3 regions of the Paenibacillus sp. PSB04 genome follow, and region 3 is predicted to be linked to each of the others. Evidence: riboswitches for the same ligand, from Rfam matches in the RefSeq annotation. Region 3 holds a riboswitch; each other region holds the start of a gene.
The links. A riboswitch is a leader RNA that binds a small molecule or an ion and turns the genes downstream of it on or off. The one in region 3 is predicted to bind cyclic di-AMP.

Region 1 (7,169 bases), 3.5 Mb from region 3:
ATATGTTCCACGACCGGCGGCAGCCAAGCCGTGACCGAAAAGAACAGAACAGCGAGCAGGCCAAAGGACAGCGTGAGAGCCCATGCTTTGGCGCTGTTCCAGGGAAGTCCGGCCGCCCTTGCCGAGCGCTCCGCACGGGCAGGCCGACGGGTATGACGGAGAACCGACCACCACCATACCGGCAGGGCGACGGCAGCCAGGATAGCCCAAACCGCCAGCGATTCCTGCCACGAATGGGCCCGGACCGATAAAGGCAGGGACAATCCCGATGCGAGCGCGGCTCCGACCGCCATGGATACGGTATAGAGCGAAATCATGACGGGTACCTTGGCGGGAAAATGCTGCTTAATGAACCCGGACAGCAGCGGACCTGCCGCAGCGATCCCGAGCCCGGACAGAACGGTGGTTAGCAGCAGGTATGCTGACGACCCGGTGAACCATCTCAGCACCGTACCGGCGCCGATGACCGCAATCGACCAGCCGATGACGCGCTCCAGCCCGGCACGCTGGCCCAGTTTGACCGCAAAGGCTGGAAATATCCCCATGCACAGCACCGGAATGGACGTAAGCAGACTTGCCGACAACGAGCTCATGCCCAAATCCCGCTGGATGGCTTGCAGCATGGGCGAGATGGAATTCATCGCGGGCCGCAAATTTAAAGAGGCCAAAATGAAGGCGACAGCCATCATAAACAGTGAAGGTTTTCTCATTATTTCTCTCTCCCTCAGATCGATTTGATCACATCTTAATGGGAGAGCAATCATTTATCAATTATATTGAAATTATAATAATAATTTGTTATACAAATGATAAAACCGTGTTTTCACACATTCTAGAATTTACTTCTACTTCGGTGCGCCGCGTTCTATTGTTCATGAACAGGAGGAATTAACATGGAACTGAGACAACTGGAGTATTTCGTGGCCGTTTGCGAGGAGCTGCATTTTACGAGGGCCGCAGATAAGCTCGGCATCTCCCAGCCGAATTTAAGCCTGCAGATTAAGGCATTGGAGGAGGAGGTCGGTATGCCTCTGTTTGACCGGATCGGCAAACGGATCGCGGTGACCGATGCGGGCTCGGTCCTGCTTAAGCAGGCAAGGGGAATTTTTCAAAATTTGCAAAACGCCAAGCTGGAGATCGGCGAACTTCGCCATCACCAGGGCGGTACGCTCGGCGTCGGCGTGCTGCCTTCCGAGCTCGATTTCCGCCTGACCCCGATGTTCATCGATTTCCGCAACCGGTATCCGAACGTCCGGCTCAAGATCGTCTCGGCCGTCGATGTAGCGGACCTCGTCCTTAGTACGGAAATCGATATCGGCATCTCGCTCAAGCCGCTTTACGACAACCGGCTGGTGGTCCGGTCCCTGCCCCGGGAGGAGTACGGCGTGGTGGTATCTGCCGAACACGAGCTGGCCGGCAGGAAGTCGGTCTCCCTGACTGAACTGAACGGCCTGCCGATCATTATGTATCCCAAGGGGTTCTGGGGAAGGGAGCTCGTCGAGCAATACTGCCGGAAGCACGGGTTTAACCTGGACATCGTCGTGGAAACGACGTCCAACCCTTCGCTCTTCCGCTTTGTCAGGGAAAACATGGGGGTTACCGTTCAGACGCCTACGCTCGTCGAAGCCATCGGCGATCCGAAGCTGCGGTTCCTCCCCATACATGATGATCCGCCCTACAGGGAAATGAGCATCATTTACCGGGCGGATAAATATTTGGGCCATGCTGCGCAGGCTTTTATTCATCTTGCCGAGGAGCGCCTCAAATCATAGTGCGAGCTCGAGGCGCGCAGCATGGCCGGCAATCGGCCCAATTTTGACCCTTGGGAAGTTATATGTATCTTTCCTGGATCACGTTATAATGATGGATTTCATGTCCGGTCAGAATATACGCCCAAGCGGCGGCGGTGGATTCATAACCGTTCACGATACCTCTGCGGGTCCAGGCCTCGTCCGGAATGCTCCGCAGCAGCGTCAGCGTGGAGCGGCGAACGGCGGCAAAATCCTCGAGAAGCTCGGCGATGGAGAAACGGTCGAAGGCTGCGCCTTCCATCAGCACTTCCTCGTCATAGCCGGTCAACGGCGTGGTGTCCCCCCTCGCGATGCGGAGCAGTCTGTAGCACATGATGCGCTCATTATCCGTGATATGGCCAAGCACCTCTTTCAAGCTCCATTTGCCTGGCGCATAGCGGTAATTCGCCTTGTCTTCCGTCAGTGCAGAATAAAACGCGTTCGTCCGGTTCAGAGACCCGTTCAGAATCTCCTCGAGGTTCCCCTCAGGTACGAGAGAGACATACTGGGCGAAACCTTCGTTGTAGTCTTCCTTCGTTGGGCGCAGAATCATCGGTATCCATCCTTTCGTTTTGTTAAATGTTCAAGCAATGGGCGTGCCGTTGCCGACAGGCACATCAGGGGCCAGCAGCACCACATCGCCCTCTTCCGGAACTCCGCCGAGAACGAGCACTTCCGATTCATATCCGGCAATCCGCCGCACGGGAAAATTAACGACGGCGGCTACCTGGCGGCCGACCAGTTGCTCCGGGGTATACCTTCTCGTAATCTGGGCCGAGGAACGCTTGACTCCAAGCTCCCCGAAATCAATGCTCAGCTTGATCGCCGGCTTGCGCGCCTCCGGAAAAGGCTCCGCCTTGACCACCGTTCCGATGCGAATGTCCAGCTTCATCAAATCTTCTATGGTTGCCACAACTTTTCCTCCTTTTATGCCATGATGATATCTCTCCATTATATCCCTGCCTGTCAATGGCACAAGCACTTTCACCAACCTAAAAAAGGCTGCACACCGCAGCCCAGATTCCCATAACGTATTTTATCGGTATAGCCGCAAATAACAAATTAGCAATATGCCTAACTTTCAAGTGTGCCTTTTCATTGATTGCAAAAATCAATCGTTCATCCTCAAATACGACAGTTAATGACGCATTACTTTAGTATGATGAAATAAATAACTGCGAAGGAGTAGATGAACTTGAAGAGACTCGCTGGGAAAATCGCTCTCGTAACCGGAGGAAGCCGGGGAGCAGGACGTGGGATTGCCGTTGAGCTTGGGAAAGCCGGAGCAGTAGTTTATGTATCCGGAAGAAGTTTACGAGGGACGACTACACACGGTTTTCCAGGCAGTATCGATGAAACTGTGGAGGAGATTCGAAGTCATGGAGGAGAGGCGTACGCATGTCGTTGCGATCATACCCGTGATGAGGATACACAGGCTTTGATCGAGAGAATCCGACAGGAACAAGGACGGCTCCATATCCTAGTGAATAACGTCTGGGGACTGCATGACTTGGAAGTGAATTTACAATCCAAACCATTCTGGGAATATCCGCTGAACATGTGGGATGCTATGTTTCAGAATGGAGTACGCCCACAAATAGCGACAAACCATTATGCGATCCCGCTTATGCTGGAAGCTGATTCTGGATTGATCGTACATACCACATTTCAGGATCAGGATAAGTATTTAGGAACTTTCTATTACGACCTCGCCAAGAATACCATTAACCGCTCAGTGCTCGGATTAGCTCATGATCTCAAAAGCACTGAAATAACCGTGGTAGCGGTCTCCCCTGGCTGGATGAGAACAGAACTGGTATTAAGGAACTTCGGTACAGATGAAGCTCATTGGAAAGAGGTTGAGGCTCTGAAACACACGGAGTCGCCGTACTACGTAGGGCGAGCGGTGTCAGCCCTAGCTGGGGATGATGAGGTGAAACTGAAAAACGGACTGGTACTACAGGTTGGTGATCTTGCCCAGGAATACGGGTTCACCGATATTGATGGACGGTTCATCCCTCCCTTTTTAATATAATCAGTCTCATTGAAAAAACGAATACTCGCTAGAGCTCAGTTAACCGCCTTCTTATCGGGCGGTTAACTGATTAGCTAATATAGCGAGTAGATCGTTTGGTTAGGGCCAGTGCGATTCAAGATGCGATTTTCTTTCCAGGAGGCAAATCCCATGACCGCGGACTATCCTCCATAGGCTTCCCGGGTCCGGTAAATATGCTGGTCCATCAAAAAGTTCAGCAGCATGCGGTTGAATGCATGGGGCTGGCATAAATGGGTCGGATACATTGCATCCTCGATCGTCGCCAGCTGCACATGCCGGAACAGGGTGGCCGCCCGCTGCATTTGCTTGACGAACCACTCGCTTTGGCTGCCTGCGACGCACAGTACGGGCATCGGCAGCCGCGCCAAATTGGCGGGCATCTCCATACGCAGCAGTTCCATACGCTGCTTGATCGACTCTGTCGGCCGCTTGTGGTACAGCTCCTTGCGCAGGATGCTGTAGACTGGTCTCCACCGGTTATACGTCACCCGCAGCGACCGGAGGAAAAACTCCGCAGGCAAATAATAAGACAGCCAGCTGCACGCCTCGCAAATATTCAGCAAATGGTTCTTTTTCCCGAAGCATCCCGCGAAGTAGCTGTCCACGAGTACCAGGGCGCTGACCCGGTCCGGATGAAGGGCGGCAAACGTCTGGGCGAGCACGCTTCCGCTGGAACAGCCGACAAGCGTCGCCTGCGAAATATGCAGCTTATTGAGCAGCTCGCACAGATCGCTGCATTGGGTTTCCATAATGTGCCCGACCTCCACGTCAAGCTTCCCCGAATTGCCGTAACCCCGGAGGTCCAGTACAATCACCTTTGCCCGCTTGCTGAAATATTCGACCTGGGGCTCAAACATATGATGGGACGACAAATGCCCGTGAATGAACACGATAGGCGTGCCGATGCCGTGAATTTCATAATATAACGTGGTTCCGTTTACTTGTATCTGAGGCACTTCATGTTCTCCTCTCTCCCACATAACCTGTTTTCTCTGTTTGTACAAAATCGCGGGCGCCGCCCGCTTGGGAATCGATGCTTCTCTTTGTTAAAACAACAAAAAAGAAGCACCGGAAAGAGGACACTCTTCCATGCTTCCAAATCCAAGGCCGAATAAGCCTTGCCATCTGCATGAATAACAGCTGCCTCTCTTAACACGCTTGCGTGGTTAGCTGACGGATTCGGGCCCAAGAGTAGCCCTACTCATCACTTTCGAGATTCACCCCATATGGCCGCAGCGGATGCTGCAGACACGACCGGTTCCCCCGCTTTCCGCCCTCCGGCGGAAATTCAGCGAATAGACATATTCCATGTACACGCTTCATTCTTCAAAATGAGCGCACAGAAAAACACAGAGCAGATACCCTGTGTTGATGCGTCAAATCACAGTTTCCTCCGCTCTCAACTACGCTTACGAGGTTAGCTGACGGATTCGGGCCGTGAGAGTAGCCCTACGGAAACAGGCATTATCCTGCCTCCGATTCACCCCTGCAAGCCGCAAGCCCCAGCATAAAGCTCCGTGGGACGAGGACTGCGATTGGTTCCCCCGCTTTTCATCGGAAAATTCAGCGTTCATCAAGTCGCAAATCTTACTCTATTGGATGATGAAATGAATATACGCCTGGGACGGCGAACTGTAAAGCAGGGAAACGATACGATTCCCTGCTTTATTTGGGGATCTGATGGGAAAACGGGTCCTAATCCGTAGGAATCATTGTTTTACGGCCTTTCCTACCGCTTTCCTTAGCTTTGCTGGATAACTGAAGGCGGGAAGCCATTCAAATGGCTGAACCCGCCCATTGGATAGGAATATAATGCCGATATAGGGCTGAAGCCGCTAGGCTGAAAAAAAGCGGCTTTTTGCCGGAATTTTGGACTTTGCGCTGGAAAGATGCAGGTTTTGATCCGAAAAATCCGCCTCGTCTTCTTGCCAAAGATATCCCTTGGACGTATGATGCGGATAGTTTACCAATCGGACACATGTATGGAACCCTACTGGCCGTGACGATCCGGAACAAGACGGCAGGGAGTATCCATGAAATCACGGTCAAGGAGGATGTCACGATGAACCGGGCTTTGATTCCCACCATCGAACTGTTTGAAATCGTTCTTCCAAGATACCAGCACCACAGCCTGGGCTGGCTGGAAAACTGCCGGATCGGCATTTTAAAGCTGCCTTACTCCGGCGAGGAAGGGCTTGCCGAGGGCCTGCTGTGCTCAGGCAAGCAAGCCTTCGATCTGGTACGGTGGGGCTGCCGCCTGCGCTATATTTGCGGCCTGACGCTGGAAGAGGCCATCACCGCGACGGCCATGAACATTCTGAAGCATCCGGACCACAATCAGTACCCGCTCGCGCTGATGGCGCTGCTTGATGTCAGGTCACGCCTGGAGCAGCATACCGCGCGCACAACAGCCGAACAGATGGGAAGATCCCTTGATGTCGGCCTTCTCAAGCTGAACCGTACGGCTTACGCCGAAGGAGCTGCAACATCGCTGCGCATCGGGGGAGGAACGTCGCTTGCGATCTCCGGCCTGACGGCTGACCTTGATACGGAAATCCAGGCGAAAGCTCCCGTCAACCGCCTCCCGCTGCTCGGCCCGGAGTTCCCGACGGATACCCGCGCCTTGATCCGCCGCTCCTCGGCATATCTGTCCCTGTTCGGCGCCGGCACAAAGAACCGCCACCCCGGATAATCCCCGAGTGGCGGTTCTTTTGTGCTGCCTTCGCAGGCGGCTACAGCGCCTGCTCCTCGCTGCGAAGCTGCACCAGCGCTTTTCGCTGCCAGGCCTTGCTCCTCCAGCGGACCCAGAGCAGGATGCCCCGCAGCCATTCGTCGGCGATAAAAGCCGCCCAGATGCCGTACAGGCCGTATCCCCAATAAATGCCGAGCAGGTACGTCAGCGGCACACTGAAGAGCCAGGTCACCGTGATGGACACGATCATGGCGGACCGGGCGTCGCCGGCGGCCTGCAGCGACCGTTCCAGGATGACGTTGAAGTTGCGCCCCGGCTCCAGCAGAAAGCTCAGCAGCAGCAAGGCCGCTCCCATCGCGATAATGTCCGGGTCGGTCGTGAACAGCTTCATCAGCGGCTGCCGGAACAGCGTCAGCACGGCGACGGCCGCCAGCGTGATCAGCTCGCTGCGGATCAGATTCCGGATCACCTGCTTGTAGGCCTCTTCCCTCTGGCCCGCGCCGACCAGCTGCCCGACGATGATCTGCCCGCCCCGGCCCAGCGAGACGGCCAGAATCATGACGAAGAACATGATGTTCTGCGTGTAAATTTTCGTTGCCAGCACGCTGGCCCCAAGCGACGAAATAAAGGC
Region 2 (7,169 bases), 1.7 Mb from region 3:
TTTTTTTTAAGGGATATTTTCCGGTATAATGAAATGACAAGGTTCATCTGTCCTACAAAATCAAGTCCGAGCACCATACCCTGAAGGGAATAATCACAGCACAAACGGGTGACGAATGGCCCACTTGAGACCCTGACACAGGGGCGCATGGAGCAGGGCATTCACCATTCACAATCATCGCTTATAGATCGTATGAGTAACTAAACTTCGATATTGGAGGGAATGGCATGGGCGTTAAGCATGGTCGTGACTATGACGGCATATTGACCGATTTGACGGCAGCTGTCGGGGAAATTCCGGACAGTTATTTATTTTTTGAAATGGCGGAGCAGGATTGGATGCAGCTGGGCATCGAAGAGAAGCGTGAGGTGCATGAGGCGCTGGCGGAGGATTTGTTCTATGCGCTGGGAGCCGAACCTGTCATCACCGTTGGAAGCGGTGTCGTGATGTATGACAAGGACCATCACCGGATCAACCTCTTGATCGGCGACGAGGAGCTGACCGTAGTCTCACTGATATAGTCCCTGGGGCCGGATGGATTTTATAAACCCGTCCATGGTAAGATATTATTCGTATGTACTCTCCTTGGAGAAGCATGATTACATTCAGGGATGAATACAATGGGTAAAGGTTTTTCGCCCGAGCATACATTAATGACACATCCTGGTGAACCTCGGGGATGTTAGGTTTCAGGGAGGAACGGAAGAATGGTATATACGCAAGAAGAAGTAGAAACGCATTTGTCTAAGCTGGAAGGCTGGGAGCTTGAAGAGGGCCGCTGGATTGTGCGCAAATACGTTTTCTCCAATTTCATGAAGGGCATTTCCTTTGTGGATGAGGTTGCGGCCATTTCAGAGGCTTTTGGCCACCACCCCTTTATTACGATTGATTATAAAAATGTGACGCTGCGTTTGACTTCATGGGATGAAGGCGGGATTACGTCCCTGGATGTCAAGGAGGCCCACCAATTTAACGAACTGTTCGAAAAAATGCGTTCCGGCGAAAAAAGGTAACGAGAATAATGCAGCAAATAAAAACACGCTTTGCGATGAACGTCCCGTTCTTCCAAAGCGTGTTTCTGTATGCGTTACAACTTTTATTTCTTCTCAGCCAGCCACTGGGCCACATTGGCAATCTCTTCAGCTTTCAACTTGTCTTTAAAGGATGGCATGCCGCCTTTACCTTTAGTGATAATGGTGTAAATCTCTTCAGCGGACAGTTGGCTTCCGATCTTTTGAAGGTTCGGGCCTACGGCACCCTGAAGCTGATCCCCGTGACAGCTAATGCAGCCTTGCGCTTTAATCGTAGATTCAGCCGCTGCGGCGTCCATCGTAACTTCCGGCATGGTCGGCTTCTCTTCTTCCGCCACCTGCTCTTTGCCTGGAAGCGTAAACATGAGCACAATTGCCATAACCACTGCGATCGTTAATACACCGCTCATGATCCATTTTTGCATCCGTTTTCGTCCTTTCTATGTAAACTGTCATTCTTCATTCCTTCATTATAACGGAACAAGCCATCACATCAAATAGTTTGTGTCAAAAAAGCAAACGAATCCAAACTTGGGGCCACCAAAAATACACAAATTTGTACCATTTTTATGATGATGGAATTTTCAAGTTAGATCCCTTCATAGACCATACAGTGAAACAGCTGTTCACCTTCAGGGGTCAGCTTGGGGTAGGTATCAGCGATGACAAACCCCGACTTCCCGTAAGCCCGGATGGCTCGCTTATTCCATGTATGCACTTCAAGGTCGATTTCGTCCCCAGGCCGTTTTTCACGGGCTGCGCCGATCACAGCCTGCATAAAGCTCTTACCCAGCCTCTGGCCGCATAAATCAGGCCGCATGCCAACACCAAGCCGGGTCACGCCTGCCAAGGGAAAGAACTGCGCGAACCCGCACAAGGTATGTTCAGCATCCAGGACGGACACATATTGGCTTTGCCTCACCTCAGGATCACCAAATTCGACGCCAAGCGCCTCCATCTGATCCCACGGCAGCCAGCCGTATAAATCGTATGGAGGTTCGTACACCCAGCTGCAGACGGTCTCAGCATGCTCCCGGGTCATGGGAACGATCATGAAGCTCTCATGTTGGAGGTTCATGTGCAGATCTCCCTTCCAGACCTCCCTGTAGGATTTGAACATTAGAGAAAAAATATTCCGGATTGTCCCAGATATCTGTTTAATTTCGGAATAGAGGGGTAAATGAGGAGTAGCGGGCGAGAATGGAAAGGTTACCCATTTCTGTCCGCAAAAAATCCCGCAAAAGGAGATTTCGGCAAAAATCTCATTCTACGGGATCTCGTACCCTTGCTTTACCTGCATTACTGGACGTCATCAACGTCCTCGGAATCGACGGCGGCGGTTTTGTATTTATCCGTACTCATGATTCGTTTGGCGCCAACGTAGCGGTTGACGTAGTAGCTGTCGCTCAGAGAGCTGATGATCACACCGCGAGAAGTGGAGGCATGTGCGAATTTTCCGTCGCCGACGTAAATTCCGACATGGGATACTCCGGCTCCCGATGTATTAAAGAATACCAAGTCGCCTGCTCTCAGATCACTGCGGGATACGGCCGAACCCATGCTGAACTGGGAACCAGATTGATGGGGCAGATCGATGCCCAATTGATCAAATACATACATTGTAAATCCCGAGCAGTCAAATCCGCTTGTTGTGGTTCCGCCCGTTCTGTACTTGGTTCCGATCGCACTGTCGATCACTTTATCCATCTTGGAATCCGCGAAAGCGCTTCCTGTGCCGACCGTGAGCACGATGGCGAAACTCATGACTGCTGCTGCAAGCTTCTTCTTCAAGTAAAATACCCCTTCCGGCGCCTGCGAGGTTAGCTTAAGGATTCGGTAGAAGGCCCCCTATGATCCCTCTGAAGCAAGATCAATTCACCCATAACTGGTTCCCCCGCTTTCCTTAGTGTGAGGAAATTCGGCATGAACTTTTACACTATGTATCATTCCCTGTTACTTCTTATTCGTTCGCAACTTTGTATCAGGTAAAGATTACAAAGTTGTTACTATCGCTGGGACTATTGTAACAAAGGAATCGGACTTTGGCAATTGTTTCTAACAGAAAAAGAAGATTTGTAGGAAAATTTATAGGAAATGATGTTTATTTGTTGGACGAGTGGGTAAAAGAAATGACAAGGGTGGAAAAAACAGGAGAAAACCGTGGATTTACTCGTGTAAAAAAAATTTTTGAAATGCTGTTACCTTTTCGGTGGTTCGTACGTCTAATAAGTAACAACAAACCCGCGGGGCGATTTCGGCAAAAATCAGCGGCGCGGGTTGTTATGGATATGCATTGTTTTCGAGAGATAATCAATTGTAAACCGCAGCTTGATATTTGGCCGTACTCATGACCCGTTTGGCGCCAACGTAGCGGTTGGCGTAGTAGCTTTGGCTCAGTTTGCTGATGGTAACGCCTTTCGAAGAGGACGCGTGCGCGAATTTTCCGTTGCCGATGTAAATGCCGACATGGGAAACGCCTGCGCCTAGGGTGTTAAAGAAAACCAGGTCTCCTGCTCTCAGCTGGCTTTTGGAAACAGCGGTACCTGTTTTATACTGCGCAGCGGATACACGCGGGAGGTTTAACCCCAGCTTTTGGTACACGTAACGGGTAAAACCGGAGCAATCGAAGCCGTTCGTAGTTGTTCCGCCGGTTTTGTAAGAAACGCCGATCGTGTTGTTAACGATGTGATTCAGAGATGAATCCGCAAATACGCTGCCGGTGCCCATGGAGAACGCAAGTGTAAGGCCCAGCGCTGCGGCTGCCAACTTCTTCTTCAAAAAAATAAACCCCTTCCAATGCCTGCGAGGTTAGCTTAAGGATTCGGTAGAAGGTCCCCTATGATCCCTCTGTAGCGAGATCAATTCACCCAAAATTGGATCCCCCGCTTCCTGGTGCCCGGGAATTCGGCTCGTGATGATTGCACCGGAAATGGACATGCTGACAAGTTACCTATAATCGTACATACCAATCAAATGAACGGACAAATGATGAAATCAGTTACAGCAAAGTCAAAATCGTTACAGCAAAGATTACAAAGTTGTTACTAAGTTCGTACTCGGATTATTTTAACAGAGGATTTATACTTTGGCAAATGGTTAACAATCATTTTACAACAAAAACCCCGCCTCTTTTCAACAGAAAGAGACGGGGTTCTTCTTTTATCAGCGGATTAAAGTGATGACAAAATTTTAACTATTCCGAAATATTTTTTTTCGTACGGTTCATTTGCTGATGCCACAAATCATATTGGGAGGAGATATTCCATAATTTAAAGATACAGCTGACCATATGGTAGCCCTGTTGGATAATCAGGGTGGCAAGCCCTGCCCAGATCAGAGAGACGCTGCTGGTAATGCCATACAAGAGCAGGCTGACCGCGCCCAGCAGAACGGATATGCCGATGACCGGCAGCGCGCTTCGCAGGCAGATCCAGAGCGAGGAGAACATGCTGGTTCCACCGGTTTTGCCAAACTGCATGAACAGAATCATCTGATGGACGATGTAGCAGTACAGAAGCCAGACTGCAATGTACGGGATGCAGTGAAGCAGCTGGGCATGGTTTTGGATCGCGCTGAGCAGGATGGGATACATCTTCGGGATCATCCAGTATAACGGAGCGGCGATAAGCACCCATTCGATCAGGTGAAAAAGAAATACCGTTTTGCCGTGCAGCTTCATGCCCTGGAAGAAAAACAGTCCGCGTTCCCCCTGATGCTCCCGGTGCAGGCCGTAGAAGATGCCCGCGTGGATAAATGGGGTCAGCAGCATGCGGAGGGCGACCATTCCCAGGAGAACCCAAAGGTAAGTATGCACGGTGCTGCTTTGCGTCAAGCTCATCTGTCCCTCTACATAATAGAGGACCTGGCTGAGTTCGGTCGGCGGGGGATCGGGATACCGCATCAGCAGCGGCACGACCGCCGAATCGATCAGACGGTACAGGAAGTAGCCCCAGAGCAGCTGGTACAGGAACATGATGATCATGACATAAAATTGGTCTTTGACGCTTTTCCAACCGTTAACAATATAGGATTTCACTGCTCTCACCTCACCAGGACAGACTTCCAAGCAGGGTTTCAATCAGCTTGGTAATGCTTACGTTCCAGCGGAGGAGCACTTTATGATCCATGTCCGCCTTCAGGTAGTTGTTCACATGTTTGTTTTCCAGCACGATCGTATAGCCGGGATCGATCATGGCCCAGGCCAGCGGGGAGCTGTATGTCAGCTTGAACTGGGTGCTGGCGTTCTTTACGTCCCAAACCTTTTTGATCTGATGCCCGTCCGTAAACGTGAACAGTATCGGCACCTGCGGCAGATCGCCGCCCTTTTTGCTGACCTTCACCAAAGAATCGTACCGGGGCTGCGCCGATTCCTTATCCTTGCGCACCGTAATTTCGTCGACCGAAAAATCGGCCATCTGGCTGCCGTATACATATTGATCGAAGAAGGTTTGCCACGACTTGCTGGTTACCTGCTCGACCACCTTTTGAAAATCCGCCGTGGCAGGATGTTGGAAACGGTATTTCTTCGCATAGGTGGACATGATTTTCTTCATGGTCTGGGCGCCGGTCAGCGTCTCCATTTCTTTCAGGACCATCTTGCCGCGGTAATACACGTTCAGTGCATATTGATTCTGCGACGTATATTTCCAGGCGTCCTGGGTCAGCGGCGCAGGCGAAGCGATGAGCGAGGACTGGATCGGCAGATTGGGGATGACGCCGTATTCCTGCTCCATCAGCTTATCCTCAGCGTAGGAGGTGAAGCCTTCGTCCAGCCAGGCCTCCTCGAACTCGTTGCTGGCGATCATGCCGTAGAAGTACTGATGGCCGATTTCGTGGATGACGGTCCGCTCGAGATCGTAACCCGGGGAGTCGTCCTTGGCCCCGAAGGCGGTAATCAGCGTCGGATACTCCATGCCGCCTGCCCCATTGCCTGCTTCGGGCGGAACGACGATAGACAGGGTGGAATACGGATACTTCCCGTACCATTTGCTGAAATATTTAAGCGCGGCCTTGGCGGCGTAGAAGTAGCGCTCCTTCAAATCCTTGTGGGCGGGATCGAGATACAGCTTGATCCGGACCCCGGGCACCTCCGCTGAAGAGAACGGCTCCTCGGCGACGATAAAGTCGGGGGATGCGGCCCAGGCAAAGTCATGTACGTCGTCGGCGTAGAACTGATAAATCTTCTCGCCGTTCTTGATCTGTGAGTTCTGTACCGGGAACCCGGTTGCGGCCACCGTGTAGTTCTTCGGCACGTGAATGCGGACGCTGTAAATGCCGAAGTCGGAGTAGAATTCCGAATTTCCGTGGTACTGGTGCAGGTCCCAGCCCTCGCTCGTCCGGCCGCGCGTTCCCACGGGCTCGTAGACGGCGATTTTGGGGAACCACTGTCCGGCCATGACAAAGTTACCGGCGGTTCCCATTCGGGCGAAGATTTTGGGCAGTTGAACTTCGAATTGCATGGTCAGCGTGATGCTTTCGCCTGGTTTCACCGGCCGCGGAAGACGCACTTTCATCAAGGTCTTGTCCTTCGTATTGCCGTCATCCGGCTGCACGTATTGAATCCGGTGCATCAGCGACAGACCGTCGGCAGTCTTCATCGCAGTCAGGGTCATGGACCCGAAGCCGTCGGCAGGCATCGTGTCATTGCGCAGCTTCCCGCCGGATTCCTTCATAAATGTCGTGTCCATGGAAGCGAAGGCGTTTGGATAGAGGTGAAAATACAGCTCGTTTACCGTTTTTTTGCCGGGATGGGTCCAGGTCAGGGTCTGGGTTCCTTTAATTACCCGGCTGTCCGGATCAAGGGTCGTATCGATGTGATATTCCACCACCCGCTTGCTGAGCACCTCCGCGGTCGGCTGCTGGACGCTCTCCATCGGTGACGGAGGCTTGTAAGCCGCTGGAGGCTTGGCCTGATCCGGAGCGTAGGAAGGCATGGACTCGGGCGAATCCTTAAAGACGAACCACATTGTTCCCGTAATCAGGAGTACAAGAACGAGAAAGGATAAAAAGACGAGTTTGGCGCGTGCTGGGGCCATATACGAATACCTCCCGTTGACAAGCATCTACAGCATGTATATGTTGGCTTTCCAGCGATTATTAGTTAAAATAAAATTAAGTTGGACGGGTATCCACAAATCG
Region 3 (7,169 bases):
CCTTCAGGAGGAGGAGTCGTAGCATACGGCTTCTCCTTCTTTTTGCCGTAAAACAGGTAAATGACCCAGGCGACGATAAACGGCATGACGCAGGTGACCACGCCCGCCAAAATGTTCGTCAGATCCCCCATGCTGAACAAGCTGAAGCTCATCAGGATACTGTCGAACACGACGTGGGCGAACATGACCGCGATGTAGCCGTGACGCAGGAAGATCAAGCTGAACAGGAGACCGATGAACAGGAGCTCAATCGGCCGGGTGTATATCGGGTAGATCGGGTACAGCGTATGGCCGAAGGCCCAAATCAGCGTCGGAATGACGCAGGCGACAAATGTGTTCCTTACGATTTTCTTCAGCATCGGTATGCCGAACAGGCGGTACACGGCTTCCTCGGAGATGCCGGCCATCCAGGCCATGATCGGCAGCATCCACGGATACAGCATGTTATACGGGGACTGCGAGGCGTCCGTCGTGGACCAGCTGTGGATCGTCCGGTCCAGGACGAGATAGATCACCGACTGCGCCCCCATCAGGATAAACGCCCACAAATACCCGGTGAACATGCTGTGGAGCACGTAACGCCCATATCCAGGCTCTTTGGCGCGGGCCCAGGCGTTGTAACCGGCTTTGCGCCATAGTCCGTCCCCGCCGACCAGGGAGAAATACAGGAGCACCGTCATGGCTATGCTCAGGATCACCTGAACGACCATGGCCGCGATGATCCCGAACTGGGAGAAGCCTTCCGCTTCCAGCACTGGCAGCATGTTATAAGTCGTCAGCAATGAGACAACAAAATAAAACAAGGACAAAAACAGCCCGCGTGCAAAGGAGGTGTACCGCCGCGTCAGTGCACTGTAAATGATGGCGAGAATGCCGAGCACGATCGTAAACAGTCCGTATCCCAGCATGGTCAGCATCGTGGCGCTTTTGGTCTGCTTCTCTACATAAGCCGTATGAGCGGATGGGACCGAAAATCCAGGGAGGAAGGAGTGAAGCTCCCCATCCTCAAAGGCAAACTTGAATTCCAACTGCGATTCCCCGATGTGCGAGGAGGAGTCGGTATAGATCAATCCGGGCTCATCCTTGCCGCTCGATACTTTCAGGGAGCCGGTGTTATAGCCCAGCTTCTGCAGCCAGGACGAGGCGATTTCCTCTTTATCCTCCAGCGTCATGTTGCCTTCCACAATTCTCAGTTTCTGCTTGCGCATGGTTTCGTTCGATTCAGCCATCGCGGCAGCATACTTGGAGTACGGAGGCGTGATGGAAAACCCGACGACCTTGCCCGTGTTCATATGTACGTCTACATTGACATATCCCTGATCGCTCGACTCGGGCAGCCGCACCCGGAACACGTCATAAGGATACTTCGATTCGTATTTCTTGTTATATTCGTTAAGAAGCTTCTCTCTGGATAAATAACCGTAAAGGTCCGATTCCGACTGGTACGTGACGAGCGGCTTATCTGCAATGCCTGTTTGAATAGTCAACCGGTCCGAGGCAAACGCTTTGGCGGCTGCTTCCGCCTCCGATTTGCTGATGACCTTGGTCGTTTGCCCCTCTAGCGTCTCCGAGCTCGTCTGCGGAAACACTTGTACAAAAAAGAATAAAATAAGGCCGATGACCCCCAAAATGCCCAGCCATTTATAATTGGCCCTGATTTCCAGCGGCTGGTTTAACCGGTCCATGAAATCCCCCCTTGAATGTGATAAAGATACCATTCCCCCCAATACAGTACGGTAAACATAACATAGAAGATTCGCCCAAAACCAGTATACCCTGAAAATAGTGGTGAAAAAACGATGAAAATCAAGGAAAGCCATCGAAAAGAGAAGATAACCGCAGACCGTGTCCACCTGCATTGCGAATCAGGCTGTTTTCCATCCAATTCATCAGAAAAAGGCCTTTGTGAAGTCCTACAATAAAGATTATAATTTTGATGCAAATGAATAAGAACGCCGAATTTCCAAGTGAAAACGGGGGAACCAATTTTTTGGGGTGAATTTCGTTGGATGTTTTAGTCCGCGAATAGGGCAACCTGTGCATGCCCGAATCCGTCAGCTAACCTCGTAGGCGTCGTGCATGCAGGAGCCAAACCGAAAGGCATTGGATTTCCGATGCTTTTTTTCTTTTGACTTTTTTAAAGAGGTGAATGTATTGATTGGGAAATGGAAGTGGTTCCGGCTGGCCCCTCCGCAAATATTAACTCTGGGTTTTGCGGCCATTATTTTGATCGGAGCCATACTGCTCACCTTGCCGATTTCGAACACGACGGGAAAACCGCTGAGTTTTATTGATGCCTTGTTTACGGCAACCTCGGCGACCTGCGTGACCGGTTTGGTTGTCAAAGACACGGGGCTGTACTTCAGCACGTTCGGCCAAGTAGTCATTATGCTGCTGATTCAAGTCGGGGGACTCGGCTTTATGACGATGGCTACCCTGGTTGCCCTGGCTTTCAAGCGCCGGATTTCACTCCGGGACCGGCTCCTGCTGCAGGAAGCGATGAATCAGAATACGATGGAAGGCATCGTCCGTCTGATCCGGAAAGTCATATTTTTTTCGTTGACGATCGAAGGCTGCGGAGCACTGCTGCTTGCCATCCGGTGGTCGTTCGATATGCCTCTTGGAAAAGCGATCTATTTTGGAATATTTCATGGCGTGTCCATGTTCAATAATGCGGGATTTGACCTGTTCGGCCATTTTAACAGCTTGACGGGATTTGTATACGATCCGCTCGTCAATTTTGTCGTGATGTTTCTGATCGTATCCGGCGGCATCGGCTTTATCGTCATGTCCGATCTGGTGGATTACCAGGTACACCGGAAACTGTCGCTCCACAGCAAAGTGGTGCTGTCCATGACCGGTGCCCTGATTGTGGTCGGAGCAGTCGTCATCTTTATCTTTGAATTCACGAATCCCAAGACGCTCGGTTCGCTGAATTGGGGTGGCAAAATTCTCGCCTCGCTGTTCCAGTCGGTCACGCCGCGGACGGCAGGGGCGAATACGCTGAACTTGGCAGATATGCGCCAGGCATCGCAATTTTTCACGATCATTCTGATGTTTATCGGCGCGTCGCCGGGCTCTACCGGGGGCGGGATCAAGACCACGACGTTCACCATCCTCGTCGGTGCGGTGATCGCGATGATCCGCGGCCGCGACGATATCGTCCTGTACCGGTACCGTTTGGCGCAGGAGCGGATTTTCAAAGCGTTGACCATTACCTTTCTGGCCTTGTTTCTGGTGGTCGGCGTATCGATGATTCTGTCCACAACAGAAGACAGCAGCTTTTTGATGATCCTGTACGAGACGACTTCGGCTTTCGGCACCGTAGGATTATCGCTCGGGCTGACGCCGCATTTGTCCTTGATCGGGAAAATCCTGATCTGCCTGACGATGTTTGCCGGCCGTCTTGGGCCGCTGACCTTCGCCTACGCGCTTGGTCCGAAGAAGGGCAAGGAGCTGTACCGTCATCCCGAAGGTAAGATCATTATCGGGTAAGGAATTTGGGTGATTCAAAGTTTCAATATTGTTATAAGAACCATATATAGAACCAACATTAAAGGATAAGGAGCATCTGGAAAGAAATGAAAACACAGCAGTTTGTCGTGATCGGTTTAGGGAGGTTCGGCTCAAGCTTGGCCATGGAGCTTATGGATCTGGGTTATGAGGTGCTTGGGGTAGACATCAATGAAGAAGTGGTCAATGATATGAGCGAGCATCTGACCCACGCCGTGGTGGCGGATGCAACCGATGAGGAGGTTCTCAAATCGCTGGGAATCCGCAATTTTGACTGCGGAATCGTGGCGATAGGGGACGATATCCAGATGAGCATCCTGGCCGCAATCCTGCTGAAGGAACTCGGCGTTCAGACCGTAGTGGCGAAGGCCATCTCCATGCTGCACGGCAAAGCCTTGTCCAAGCTGGGCGTGGACCGGGTAATCTTTCCGGAGCGGGACATGGGCATCCGGGTGGCGCACCAGCTCGTGACGCCGAATTTGCTGGATTACATTGAGCTGTCCAAAGATTACAGCATCGTGGAGATGACCGTACCGCAATGCCTGAACGGGAAGACGCTGAGCGAAGTCAATACGAGAGCCCGGTACGGATGCAGCATTGTTGCGCTCCATCGTACCGAGGGAGTCATCGTCGCGCCGACGGCGATGGACCAGCTGCATGCGGGCGACATCATGGTCATCATTGGCTCCAACAGCAATATCGACCGCTTCGAGAGCGAAGCGGTGAACGTCAAGTCATAAATCCGGAAGTGAGACAGACATGGAATCCCCGACGACCGAAATTATTCATCACATTTTAATACTGCTGCTGTTTATCATTGCCGTCGGCATGCTGTCCGGAAGACTGGCCTCCTGGCTCAGGCTTCCGGACGTTGCTGTGTTTATCGTGGCAGGCATGCTGCTTGGGCAGGGGCTGCATCTGATCAACGAAACAAGCAGCTCCCTCATCAACCAGCTGATCCTCACCGTTGGGTCGGCGCTTATTCTGTTTGACGGCGGCCGTAACCTGAAGCTGAGCGGGCTGCGGAAGGTATGGATCACACTTTCTATGCTGAGCGTTCCCGGCGTTATCGTCACGACCTTGATCGTCGGAGCTGCCGTGCATTACCTGTTCGGGCTGGACTGGCTCGTAGCCTTCCTGGCCGCCGCCGTCATTGCCTCGACTGACCCCGCTTCGATCATTCCTGTGTTCAAGCAGGTAAAGATCAAGGAAAGGGTCCGGGAGACGGTGGAGAGCGAGTCTGCCTTCAACGATGCGACCGGCTCGATTCTGACCTTTGCGCTGCTGGCCGCGGTGACGGGCAGCGGTTCCTTACATATCGGGACGATGGGCTGGGACTTCGTGAAAACCGCCGTTGGCGGCATTCTCGTCGGCGCCGTCGTATCTATGATTCTTACGTATCTCGTCGCCCATTTCCGGCTTGGCGTCCTGAAGGACTACACGACGATCACGATGATCGTCGTCGCACTTTCTTCTTATTTAATAGGGGACCTGATTCATGTCAGCGGATTTATGGCGACCTTCGTGGCCGGGCTGATCTGGGGGAACGCGGATACGTTCGGGCTGTCAATGGACGATAAGCTGGAGGAGACCGCATCGTTTGCGGACAATACGAGCGTCATGATGCGGATGCTGATTTTCATCCTGCTCGGCAGCCAGGTCAACTTCCGGGTGCTTGGCGATTACTTCTGGCCAAGCCTGGCGGCGGTCCTGGTGCTGATGGTCATCGCCCGGCCCATCACGATTCTGCTCTGCGCCCTGCCCGACCGCAAGGTCAAATGGTCCTGGCGCGAGCTGCTGTTCATGATGTGGGTCCGGGAGACCGGGGTCATTCCCGCCGCCCTTTCGGGCATGATCGCCGGCATGGGCGTAGCCCACGCTGATGTTATCTCGGCCGTGACGTTCATGGCGATCATGCTGACGATTCTGCTGCAGGCCAGCACCACGGGACTTGTCGCCCGCAAGCTGGGCCTTGAGGTTAAGGCGGAGCCGGCGGCTTCCAAGCCCATGGGGCAGAAATAGCCTGTAACATGATACGAGCCGTCAGGAGCGGGGAATCCCGTCTTGACGGCTCGTCATTTGCCGGCACCGCGTCATTCATCCCGGGTGCGGCCGAAAATCTTTTTCGTTTCTTCGATCCAGCGGCGTGCCCCGGCGCTCAGCCCTCCGTTTTCGGAGTAGACAAGCGAGGTGGTGCGCCGTGTTTCCTGCAGATCGGGAATATGAAGAATCGCCAGGTCGTTGTCGTCCAGCAGCTGACTGCGCAAATACGACTTGGGCAGCAGTGCCGCCGCCCTGCAGGCGGGCAGAAGCCGGACGATCGCTTCAAATGAATCCATTTCCATCCGAATGTCCGGCACGACGCCGGCCCGGTGGAACAATTCGTCGGTCAATTTCCGGTACCACGTTCCGGTTGAGAAAATAATCATCGGCAGGCCGTGTAGCATGTCCATGCTCACATTATCCTGGCCGCACAGCCTGTGATTGCGGGGAAGCACCAGCTCCAGGTGGTCGTCGAACAGCGGCGTGCATCGCAGGCCGGGCTCTTCGATTGAAGAGGCGACGATGCCTGCGTCCAGCTTCTTGTCGCGGACGGCCGACACGATTTCATGCGTTTTCCCGGTGACCAGCTTCAGCTCAGCAGAAGGGTGCTTCTCCATAAACGCGTTCACCAAAGGCGGCAGCGTCGTCTGAAGCGTGGTCAGGCTGGCCCCGAGCGTCACCGAAATTTGATCGTCCCCTTTGTACTTGGCGATCATCTGCATGAACTTCTGCTGCTGCTGCCGCTGCTCTAGAGCAAAGGTATAGGCCGACTGGCCGAAGGCCGTCAGCTCAAGGCGCTTGCCGCGGCGGTTGAACAGCTGCACGCCGAGCTCGTCCTCCAGCTTGGTAATTTTACGCGAGAGGGCGGGCTGGGACAAATTCAGCAGCTTCGAAGCCTTGTTCAGGCTCGACTGCTCCACCACCGTGGCGAATACATCCAGATCTTCAAACATGTCATTCATCTCCATGAAACTTTTGGACTGCGGCTGCTTGGGGTAAGATGGTTATAGGTGCGGTCTGTTCTTCTGTGAAGTTACATCGACAATTGATTTTGTTTAGATATAAGAACGAATATGCTTCAGAGAATGAGCTTCCTTATATCGCAAGAAAAACTACAAGCTAAACGTAGGTCTTATGCATTTACATTATAACGTTTAATAATTATATTGCAATTCCATTATAAGAAAAAAAAGAGTAACATGAAAAGTGCCACAAGTTGTTCACAGGTTAGAAAAAGGGTGGCAGAATGATGTCGAATAATGAATTATGAAAACGTTGTACTATGAAGAAAGGGGCACGTCAATTTATGAAAGGTTACTATGCCAGAAAGCTTCATTCGCTTCTTGGGGTCATTCCGCTCGCCTTGTTTTTCATCGAGCATGCCCTGACGAATTTTGGCGCATTTGAGGGAGGGCCTGAGCGATTCAACGCCGGCGTTAAATTGCTGAATGACCTTCCGCTTATTTTCGTCCTGGAGTGGGTGCTGATTTATCTTCCGCTGATCTATCACGGCGTATACGGGCTGTATATCGCGTATCAGGCGAAACCGAACACTGGACGCTTCAATTATGAGCGCAACTGGCGCTATCTATTGCAGCGGATTACCGGCGTTA

Region 1: another riboswitch for cyclic di-AMP. It lies ahead of K2F33_RS32200 (alpha/beta fold hydrolase); the one in region 3 lies ahead of K2F33_RS14555 (TrkH family potassium uptake protein).
Region 2: another riboswitch for cyclic di-AMP. It lies ahead of K2F33_RS07005 (C40 family peptidase); the one in region 3 lies ahead of K2F33_RS14555 (TrkH family potassium uptake protein).

Annotation. Positions count from the first base shown of each region.
Region 1 covers NZ_CP081301.1:7,016,053-7,023,221, forward strand. The annotation lists gene K2F33_RS32175 (MFS transporter) at 1-710, opposite strand, end outside; gene K2F33_RS32180 (LysR family transcriptional regulator) at 894-1,772, shown strand; gene K2F33_RS32185 (DinB family protein) at 1,831-2,343, opposite strand; gene csaA (chaperone CsaA) at 2,374-2,703, opposite strand; gene K2F33_RS32195 (SDR family NAD(P)-dependent oxidoreductase) at 2,980-3,825, shown strand; gene K2F33_RS32200 (alpha/beta fold hydrolase) at 3,987-4,802, opposite strand; cyclic di-AMP (ydaO/yuaA leader) riboswitch at 4,986-5,150, opposite strand; cyclic di-AMP (ydaO/yuaA leader) riboswitch at 5,238-5,425, opposite strand; gene K2F33_RS32205 (hypothetical protein) at 5,909-6,538, shown strand; gene K2F33_RS32210 (MATE family efflux transporter) at 6,579-7,169, opposite strand, start outside.
Region 2 covers NZ_CP081301.1:1,440,771-1,447,939, forward strand. The annotation lists gene K2F33_RS06985 (hypothetical protein) at 228-521, shown strand; gene K2F33_RS06990 (4a-hydroxytetrahydrobiopterin dehydratase) at 708-1,013, shown strand; gene K2F33_RS06995 (c-type cytochrome) at 1,097-1,456, opposite strand; gene K2F33_RS07000 (GNAT family N-acetyltransferase) at 1,621-2,109, opposite strand; gene K2F33_RS07005 (C40 family peptidase) at 2,331-2,822, opposite strand; cyclic di-AMP (ydaO/yuaA leader) riboswitch at 2,826-2,965, opposite strand; gene K2F33_RS07010 (C40 family peptidase) at 3,342-3,809, opposite strand; cyclic di-AMP (ydaO/yuaA leader) riboswitch at 3,814-3,951, opposite strand; gene K2F33_RS07015 (hypothetical protein) at 4,225-5,067, opposite strand; gene K2F33_RS07020 (M1 family metallopeptidase) at 5,078-7,066, opposite strand.
Region 3 covers NZ_CP081301.1:3,158,527-3,165,695, forward strand. The annotation lists gene K2F33_RS14550 (CPBP family intramembrane glutamic endopeptidase) at 1-1,685, opposite strand, end outside; gene uvrC (excinuclease ABC subunit UvrC) at 1-22, shown strand, start outside; cyclic di-AMP (ydaO/yuaA leader) riboswitch at 1,944-2,087, shown strand; gene K2F33_RS14555 (TrkH family potassium uptake protein) at 2,155-3,495, shown strand; gene K2F33_RS14560 (potassium channel family protein) at 3,582-4,253, shown strand; gene K2F33_RS14565 (cation:proton antiporter) at 4,273-5,535, shown strand; gene K2F33_RS14570 (LysR family transcriptional regulator) at 5,607-6,509, opposite strand; gene K2F33_RS14575 (succinate dehydrogenase cytochrome b558 subunit) at 6,863-7,169, shown strand, end outside.